3 regions of the Anaerospora sp. genome follow, and region 3 is predicted to be linked to each of the others. Evidence: riboswitches for the same ligand, from Rfam matches in the RefSeq annotation. Region 3 holds a riboswitch; each other region holds the start of a gene.

Region 1 (3,282 bases), on a different contig from region 3:
CTGATCGGTATGTTGAACAGCCTGGCAAGCGTGGGAATAAGCGACGTATCAGGCATTGCCTTGCCTGACTCCCATTTGGCAACAGCCTGCTGGGTAACGCCGATGATTTTGCTTAACTCTTCCTGAGTGAGTCCTTTTTTTATCCGTTCTGTTCTAATGATATCTGCTACCATTTCTATCACCTACTTGTATCTATATTACAACTAGTTGTTGTGAAAAGGAAGAAGAACAACTAAATTTCGTGGAAACAATTGACAAACAACACGAAGTTGTACTAGTATAAAGATGGACAACTTAGAGTTGTTGAAGGGGTGAGGAAATGAGGACAAGGCTGATCCGGTTTCGCGGAGAACGGTCACAGGAGGAAATGGGAAGGCAATATGGTGTATCTCAGCAGGCCTGGAGTTACTGGGAGCGAGGGGTTAAGAATCCATCGCCGATGATTATGAAAAGAATCGAGGATGATTCGGGTGTGCCGATGGAAGTGCTGTTTCCTGATATTTTTAACAACCTTAAGTTGTAATGCTAACAGAAGGGGCTTTGCGATCAATTTAAACTTATTTTTAGTATGAGTTGTCTAAAAATTCTTATATTGTTAGCAATGGCTGGCATATCCATTGGCCATGCACCGGGCAATTACTATGAAATTCCTCGTTAATGCCGGGTTGGCTGTGAATCCAGACAGGCAGCACTTGAGCATAAGCAGCAGGATGAGATTAAATAATCAGCAAAAAAACGGTCTGCTATTAGCAGATCGCTTTTTATTAATGGAATGTAGAATATAGTAAAAATAACGAAAATTAAGATTACATAAATAAAAAAGAAAATAAAAAATATTGACAAAACAAATAAAAGCAGGCATTATTTTACATATAGACAAAACAAATGAAAACTTAATAAATGGTACAGGTGCCCGCTAGTGTCTTGACAAAGTTGTGAATTAGAATTAGACAGTGTAGATTTTTTTGCAATGCAAGGCGGAGGAGTCCGCGCATATCGGGAATATGTAAGGCGACGACAACGCAGCAGTGCGAAAAAAGATACGCTGGCTAAGCTAAGATTTAACTTGGTCAAGACACAAGGGCTTAATAGGGAAGTCCGGTTAAAGGCCGGCGCGGTCCCGCCACTGTAATGAGGAGCAACTCCATGATATGCCACTGGGACAAGCGTCTTGGGAAGGTTTGGAGAAGCAATGACTCAGAGTCAGGAGAACTGCCTGTAGAACAATCACCGTAGTACGGTACTAACTCTAGTACAGTACGTAACCTGCGAGAGATGGGGAGGGGATTATCGGAGTAGTCTATACCATAGGCTTACTACAGTGTGCTTTTTTGCTGAAGAGAGCTTTTAAAATGGGTTTCTCCTATAGTCAACACCTACATTTTGGGTTGGAGGTTGATGATAGGAGAGATCCATTTTTTATTTGTTAATTTACGGTTCCGGCTTTACGTATGCAATCAAAACGATATTTAGTGAAAGTCGGTGAATACAGTGGCTTATTGCCGCAAACATGGCGTTTTTTATCTTTTGTTGCTTTTGCCGTTGGTCTTGCAGCCTTGTTTTGCACAGGCTGCTCCGGCAAGTGCTGAGCCCCCTGCTGGCGTTACCGAGCAAGTACGACCGGCTGTAACGGCTCCAGTAGTAGAGACTTCACCTGATAATGAAGCAGAAATGTCAGGACTGTATCCGTTAGTGGTGCAGCTTAACTATTTGAAGGTAGATCAAGCCAGGCCCCTCTTGAGTGCGCTAGTGCCGGAGGAGAATATCAAAGCTGATCCGGTAAGAAATGTTCTGGTCATTATGGGCAGCCCGGACGTATATGATCAGGTCAAATACTTGCTTACTAAAATTGATACACCGCCGAAGCAAGTAATGTTTGAAGTACAGATTATCGAAATTAACCGGGATGATTTAACGAAACTGGGAATTGACTGGGATTCCGTAACGTATTTGCCTTCAGCCCCGCTGTATGATAATTCGGCATTTCGTATCGGACACGGTAAATATGGCGCCAATATCCAGGGAATCATTAATCGCTTAATTGAACACAAAAAGGGAAGATTGCTGGCAAGTCCGCGAATTGCCACCCTGGACGGAGTAACGGCAAAAATTCTCATCGGAGATAAACTGGCAGTGGAGACCTCACAGCCTACCTCCGGGAGTACGCCGATTATTTCTGTTATCTATGTAGAGGTCGGCATCAAGCTGGAAGTGACTCCCACGGTAAATAAGGATGGTTTTATTACTACTCTTATACAGCCGGAAGTTAGCAATAAGACAGATACTACGAAAAATAACAATCCGAATATCCGTACCCGTCAGGCTAATGCAACACTCAGGGTTAAAAGCGGCTCAACCATCGTGCTAGGCGGACTTATCCAGCGGCAGGAAACCAGCGATACCTTTAAAGTCCCATTACTGGGCGATCTCCCTATCGTTAGGGGATTCTTCCGCTCAACAACCAAACAAACGACAGAAACTGAGCTGGTTATTATGCTGACTCCGAAAATAATGGACACTGAGCTTTGAGGAGGAGAGGATGAAGAAATGGGCTTGCCTGATTACCGTCTTATTTGTAATGTTTTTGAAGGTACCAGCAGTTGCTGCAGCGCCTGCAGAGCAGCTTGCTGCACAGTGGGCTCCCGTCCTCTACCTGGCAGACCAAAGTGATGGGATGGCTGCACCACAGAATGTGTTTACCACCGTTAATTTTGACCTGGACTGGCGGCTGAACAACAACTGGTACAACTTGCGTTTTTATCCCTTGGAAAAAGCGATGTATTATTCGGTAGTGGAATGTGAAACCCATTATCTCATCGGCTATTACCAGTACTATCCGAGATATGCCGGCGGCGGCGGTCACGAGCATGACATGACCGGCATACTGGCAGCCATCAAAAAAAACGGCGATGGCGCTGATCAGTTGGATATGCTGGTGACATACAGTAATCACCGGTGGCAAAACTGGGATGGAAATAAACTTCGGGTGGAAAACGGACATCCTCTCCTACAGGTAAAAGGAGAAACCCATGAGATAAATGCCTGTGTGAAAAATAGAACACTTTTACAGACAAGCAGCATTTATGCGCTAGGAGCAGGTAATCAATTGAAGGTGCACACCGGATACCGCTTAATCCCGTTAGAACAGCTATGGGAACAGCGACAGGACATCGGTCAGGGACGGATATTTGCCCGCTGGGGCTACTTCGACAGCTACAACGCAGTCAAAGTTGCGGCACCCTGGGGCTGGAATTACCGGGAATTTAACTGGCTGGCTAACCC
Region 2 (3,282 bases), on a different contig from region 3:
ATTAGATCTGTTGCAGTTTAAAAGTAAATCACTGCAGGATATTATGTCAGGAAGTACAACTTACATGGAGCAAATTATCGAAAAAATCAATCAGAAGAGCAGGCAGATGGCTCAGCAAACAAAAATTAAATAACGAATTAGCTCCAGGGGATCAGCTATGCAGTAGCTGATCCCCTTATTAAATAGGTTGTCCGACGAAATAACGCTGAAGTTCTATTGCTGTTTATTGTTAAATGGCGTATTATTTATCAAAGAAACATTCCTATTTTGGTTGCCCGATCTTATTCTACAGGCAGTGACCGGGATAATTATCACATGAGGTGACGACTTGAAAAAGAAGATACTTTATTTTCTATTGCTGTGTATCGCAGGTTTTCTTATAGCAGGCAGTTATTTTTACAATGCCCCCGATGATGTATCAGCGGGTATTCCAGTATTGAATTATCATCAGGTTGAAGATAACGCTAATAATCCGTTAGCGCTGAGCGTTAAAAATTTTGACAGGCAGATGGCATATTTAGCTGATAAAGGATATACGGCAATAACGGCAGACCAATTGTTTGCCTACCTTTACCAGAAGGGGAGCCTGCCGCCAAAGCCTGTGTTGATCACCTTTGATGATGGTTATGCCGATAATTATACAAATGCTTACCCCATCATGAAAAAATACGGTTTTACTGCAATTATATTTTTAATTACGGATGTTGTTGGACACGACTCGTGGTATATGAACTGGGATCAGGTGAAGGAAATGCGGCAGTCTGGTTTTCAGTTTGGCTCACATACGCTTAGTCATGTGCCGCTTGCTGAAGTTTCGCCGGAAGAAGCGAAGCATCAGCTTGTAAAATCCAAGGAAGGCATTGAGTGGCGGCTGGGTGATCCGGTGCATTATCTGGCGTATCCCGGAGGCTCTTACAATCAACAAGTAAAAGACGCTGTTACGGCAGCTGGATACAAGGCAGCATTTACTGTCGATTTTGGTAGAGTAAATCATAATAGTGATCCTCTAGAATTAGAGCGGGTTCCTATTTTAAAATCCCGTGGAACCTTTGTGGATTTTTATTTACGCTTAAACTTCACTAAAATGATTGAACTTGCTAAAGAGCTTAAGAACTCTATAAGAAATAAATAGGAAATTGTTGTATGCCATAAAATGCCGGAATTTGTAAAGCAATGGTATAGTTTGCAATAAGTTTATTGACATTACTGAAATCGGTGAGTATAATGAAAACTAATTGAACATCGTTGAAGTAGGTGCCCTTTGGGGCTTAATAGGGAAGACCGGTGTGATGCCGGCGCGGTCCCGCCACTGTAATGGGGAGCAAACCCAAGTTATACCACTGGGACATTTGTCTTGGGAAGGTTTGGGTAAGCAATGAGCCAGAGTCAGGAGAACTGCCTATTTGACAATCACCGTTTACACCCACGAGCGATGGGAAGGGGATTAATGTGCAAACAGCTTTTGCTATGCATATCTAACCTCCCAGTAATTGGGAGGTTTTCTTGTTGATTGGGGTGCATTCGACGCAGGTTTATTTGGATGTTCATGGGTGAAATCTGGACAAACATACGTGGTAAAGGAGTGCGGTCAGATGCGTAATTGGATGAAAGCCTGTTTAGGTGTAATGATGGTCGGAAGTCTAGCAGTAACCGGATTATTCGGCGCTTCCCGTGTAGAAGCTGCAAGTGCAGCAGGAGACACTAAAAAAGCAATTGTAGTTGTTAGTTTTGGTACGACTTTCCCTGACTCCCGCAAAGCAAATATTGAGAGTGTGGAAAACAAAATCCAGAAGAACTTTCCTGACTACGAAGTGCGCCGTGCATTTACTTCCAAAATTGTAGTAAAACGGATCGGCGAAAATGAAAAGATCCAAATAGACAGCCTTGAACAAGCTTTGGACAAGCTGCAAAAAGAAGGTTTCAAAGAAGTAGTAATTCAAACTACTCATTTAACTCCTGGTGAAGAATATGACAAAAAAGTTATTGCTGTTGTATCCAAATACAGCAAAGCTTTTGATAGACTCGTTGTAGGACGTCCTGTGCTGTTCTTCAACGGTGAAAATGGCAAGCCTGATGACTTTGCTATTGCTACTGACGCATTGAGACATCAATTGCCTGTGCTGCAGATGCCTGATCGCGTAGTTGTCTTTATGGGACATGGATCGCCTCATCAACATAATCCTGCATATGCAGCTCTGCAAGACCGCTTTAAAGCTGCAGGTTTGAATGTTTTGGTTGGTGTTGTTGAAGAAACAGATCATCCAAACCTGGAAGATGTTCAAAAGGCATTGGAAGAAAGCAACTATAAAGAAATTACATTAATGCCCTTGATGCTGGTTGCCGGTGATCATGCGAATAATGATATGGCCGGTGATGAAGATGACTCCTGGAAAAGTACCTTCATTAAAGATGGCTTCAAGGTAAAGACATACATTCATGGCTTAGGGGAAAATCCTTTGTTCCAAGATATTTATGTACAGCATGTACGGGATGCGATTTACGGATTATAATCCGTCCTGTTCTAGTAAAACCAATATTGCACTTTCCCAACAGTCTCAGGCTCCGAAGGGGGCTTGAGACTGTTTATGTGCTTTTGGGAGAATCGCTGAAAATAGAAAAATAAAACACATTTGGCTAACGGAGGTAATTATGTCTGGAATATTTTATGGTGTAGGTGTTGGACCCGGCGATCCCGAACTTTTAACAGTCAAAGCAATTAATGTAATTCGCGAGGCAGATATTATTATTGCGCCTAAAACAGAGAAAAAGGAAGATAGCGTTGCTCTGGAAATTGCGAAGCCCTTTTTAAAAGAGAACGTAGAGATTGTAAAATTAGTTTTTCCGATGGTTTCTCATGATGAGACGCTTGCCACAGCCTGGGAAAATAACAAAAATACGATTAGCGAGCTGCTCGCTGCCGGTAAAAAGGTTGTATTCCTCACGCTAGGTGATCCCATGTTTTACAGCACTTATATTTATGTTTTCCGATTACTGGAAAACTGCGGTTACCCGATTGAAACGATTCCGGGAGTTACTGCTTTTTGTGCAATTGCGAGCAAATTGGGCTATCCAATTGTTGAAGGAAACGATATTTTGAGTATTATTCCGGCGACGATTGATGAAGCCAAATTGGAAAAGGCCCTAGAGATGGCTGATAATGCCGTCATCATGAAGGTCTATAAAAACTCCGGCGAAGTGATAGAAAAACTTCAGCATCATGGATTAGCTGAAAATGCGGTAATGATTAGCCGCTGCGGACTTGAAGATGAGCAAGTTATACAT
Region 3 (3,282 bases):
ATGGCCGGTGCTTTTTATATGATGGGGAGCAGGGCAGGGAAGTGTGGCGGCGCAATCTCAGTGAGCCACAAAAAATCAGCGGAATTTATATGAATGCAAATGGCGCAAATGTGCAAATTGTTGATGAACATTTTATTTTTACGACTGGTAATACCTATAACCGGGCAAACTGGCAGCTGCCGACGCCGGTTGAGCACCCCGGCTCGAATAGCATGTTTGTTTTCAATTTGCAAGGCCAACTGGTGAACCGGCATCGCTTTGGTGGCATGATTGAACAAATTGCGGTTAGTAAAAAAGAAGCAGCAATTGCTGTTGGTCGCAATGTCCGTACAAAAGATCTCGGAGTACACGGTTTGTATATTACTTCCCTGCCAGGGGCTCAAATGATTGACTATATCGCAACAAATGGCCCCTGTGTGGGGTCTGCAATTAGCTCAGACGGACGGTATATCGCAGCGGTTGAAGCTCCATTGCAGCTTGATGACGGACAGATCATTGGTGAATACAAACTGGTCCTGGCCCAAAGCAGGAATTAAGAGGAGGTAAATGGAATCTGTCTGAAGAGTAATGTGATCATTGCTTTGTCTCAGAAAAGCCAATAATGGAAGGTGAGTATATGGTAGAAAAGCAGGGATTGATCCTTGTCAATACAGGTAATGGTAAAGGGAAAACTACAGCAGCCTTGGGCTTGGCAATGCGGGCCTGGGGACAGGGCCTAAAGGTTCTGGTTGTGCAGTTTATAAAAGGAAATTGGAAATACGGGGAACTGGAAGCTGCTAAACGGATGGGACCTGATTTTGTCATTCGTCAGATGGGGGAAGGTTTTGTAAGAGGCTGTACCGAAAGCGAGCGGCACAGTCATGAGCAGGCGGCGGCAGAAGCCCTGCAAGCGGCCAAAACAGAGCTTGCTGCTGGGAAATGGGATATGATAATCCTGGACGAAATCAATTATGCGATTAAGTTTGGTTTAGTTCCGGTTGAAGAAGTACTGAGTTTGTTAGAAGCAAAGCCTGTACACCTGCATGTTGTGCTTACAGGCAGGGATGTACATCCGCAGATTGTTGAACAGGCAGATTTGGTTACAGAAATGAAAGAAATAAAGCATCACCACAAAAAAGGGATAAAAGCGCAAAAAGGAATTGAATTTTAATTTTGCTGCATATCTTAAATAGTTTGCATAATATTGATAAAAAAGTAGTTTGACAGGCAGTGGGAACAATGGTATCATAAACGTGGATGAAAACTGAATATTACGAGATAGGTGCCCGACAGGGCTTAATAGGGAAGTCCGGTGTAATGCCGGCGCGGTCCCGCCACTGTAATAGGGAGCAAACCCGATAAATGCCACTGAGATGAATATCTTGGGAAGGCTTGGGTGAGCGATGAACTAGAGCCAGGAGAACTGCCTATTTAACAGTCACCGTTATACCCACGAGCGATGGGGAGGGGATTATTCGAGCAATCGAATCCTTCCTGGCTATATTTGTATGCCAGGTTTTTATTTGGATTGATCACTCTTATAAACATGACCTTCCTGTGTTCTACGGGGAGGTCTTTCTTTCGTCGAAAAGTTTCCTCGCTTTAGGTTTTGGTGAGGACGTTAGCCATAAATGTCATGTTGTCTTCTTTCAGCGTTACGCCTGGGAAACGTCTCGCTGGCCCCCCTTTTTTAGGGGGTCTTATTTTTCCAACACATATTTGACATATATTGTATTTTATTTGATTGTATTTGTAGCAGCGAGAGGGGTAATGAACATGCAAAGTTCAGATAAGAAAAAAGCGATAGTAGTAGTCAGTTTTGGTTCAACTTATGAAGAAACAGTGAAAAAAAGCATTGAAAGTACGGAGAACAAAATCCGTACTGCTTTTCCAGGCTATGATGTGTTCCGGGCTTTTACGTCCCGCATGGTAATCCGCAGGTTGTCAGAGCGTGGTATTCAAGTTGATACGGAAAAACAGGCGATTGAACGCTTACAGGCTGAGGGCTATCAAGAGGTTTATGTACAGCCGCTCCATATTGTAGCTGGCGAAGAATATGACAAGGTTAAGAAAATTGTTGTTGAGTATGCTCATGCCAAAGACAAGGCATTTGAGCGCATTGTAATTGGACGGCCCTTGCTTTTCTATATGGGCCAGGAAGAGAAGCCTGATGACTATCTTATTGTTATTGATGCGGTGAAAAATCAGCTTGCAAAGCTGGAAAAAGATCAGGCAATTGTTTTCATGGGACATGGTGGAGTTCATCCTGCCAATGCTGCTTATGCTGTCTTACAAATGAAGCTGGAGCAAGCCGGTTTGGAACATGCTTATGTTTATACGGTCGAAGGATTTCCTTCATTAGATAATGTGCTTGAAAAACTGCAAAAGCAGCAAGTGCGCAAAGTGGCACTCCTGCCGTTCATGTTAGTTGCAGGTGATCATGCCCAAAATGATATGGCGGGAGATGAGCCTGATTCAGCTAAATCTCAATTGTTGGCAGCTGGCTTTGAAGTAGAAGCTTATTTATATGGCTTAGGCGAGAATGCAGCGATTCAGGATATTTATGTACAGCACCTTAGAGATGCTATGCAGCAGCCTGGACACAAATGCCATAAGAAGTAACGATAAGTAACCCTGTCTGTCATGCGCGGAGAGGGTTATTTTAATTGTTTGAAGGCGCTGCCTGTATATAACGAGATAAAACTTACAACTGCCCATTGTCGGGCTGAACGGAGTCAGAATATGACAGAGCAAGCTTTGGAACTGCTGGAGGTGAGTGACAAGATGCTGGAACTCGTAAATTTATCGAATTTTTCGTCTGATATGGAAATGATTCATAACAGTCCGGCTTGTCTGGAAGCATTTTTAAACCACCACCATCTTGATGGTTTGGAAATGATGTTTTGTGCTCCATGGGACCGGCATGTTCACAGACGGGAATGGATACAGGGAGTGCATCTCCGCTTTTGGCCGAACTGGCTGGATTTTTGGAGGGGAGACCGAAAAGCCTTATTGCGCGAATTTCCTAATGAAGCAGCAATTGCTGCCTATTACGGCGGACAGACGCGGGAAGCCTGGCTTGCTATATACAGGGAGAATATTCGGTTGGCTGTTCAGTCAGGCGCCAAGTACCTGGTCTATCATGTCAGTCATGCCCGTTTGTCTGAGTTGTATAACTGGAAGTTCAATGCTTCTGATCGCGAAGTAATTGAAGCGACAATTGAAGTGGTTAATGAACTTGCCAGTGAAATACCGGAGAATGTAACCTTGTTATTTGAGAACCTGTGGTGGCCCGGACTCACG

Evidence for each region. Region 3 has a riboswitch for cobalamin ahead of RTR76_RS02575 (sirohydrochlorin cobaltochelatase). Riboswitches for the same ligand answer to the same signal wherever they lie in the genome.
Region 1: linked by a shared signal. The riboswitch ahead of RTR76_RS04260 (secretin N-terminal domain-containing protein) and the one ahead of RTR76_RS02575 (sirohydrochlorin cobaltochelatase) in region 3 are both predicted to bind cobalamin.
Region 2: linked by a shared signal. The riboswitch ahead of RTR76_RS14535 (sirohydrochlorin cobaltochelatase) and the one ahead of RTR76_RS02575 (sirohydrochlorin cobaltochelatase) in region 3 are both predicted to bind cobalamin.

What each region holds. Positions count from the first base shown of each region.
Region 1 covers NZ_DALZUO010000003.1:136,366-139,647, forward strand. The annotation lists gene RTR76_RS04250 (S24 family peptidase) at 1-173, opposite strand, end outside; gene RTR76_RS04255 (helix-turn-helix transcriptional regulator) at 320-523, shown strand; cobalamin riboswitch at 1,051-1,235, shown strand; gene RTR76_RS04260 (secretin N-terminal domain-containing protein) at 1,483-2,529, shown strand; gene RTR76_RS04265 (hypothetical protein) at 2,540-3,282, shown strand, end outside.
Region 2 covers NZ_DALZUO010000019.1:24,812-28,093, reverse strand. The annotation lists gene RTR76_RS14545 (B12-binding domain-containing radical SAM protein) at 1-133, shown strand, start outside; gene RTR76_RS14540 (polysaccharide deacetylase family protein) at 329-1,132, shown strand; cobalamin riboswitch at 1,236-1,418, shown strand; gene RTR76_RS14535 (sirohydrochlorin cobaltochelatase) at 1,593-2,510, shown strand; gene cobI (precorrin-2 C(20)-methyltransferase) at 2,650-3,282, shown strand, end outside.
Region 3 covers NZ_DALZUO010000002.1:120,074-123,355, forward strand. The annotation lists gene RTR76_RS02565 (PQQ-binding-like beta-propeller repeat protein) at 1-536, shown strand, start outside; gene cobO (cob(I)yrinic acid a,c-diamide adenosyltransferase) at 617-1,150, shown strand; cobalamin riboswitch at 1,243-1,425, shown strand; gene RTR76_RS02575 (sirohydrochlorin cobaltochelatase) at 1,756-2,601, shown strand; gene RTR76_RS02580 (TIM barrel protein) at 2,722-3,282, shown strand, end outside.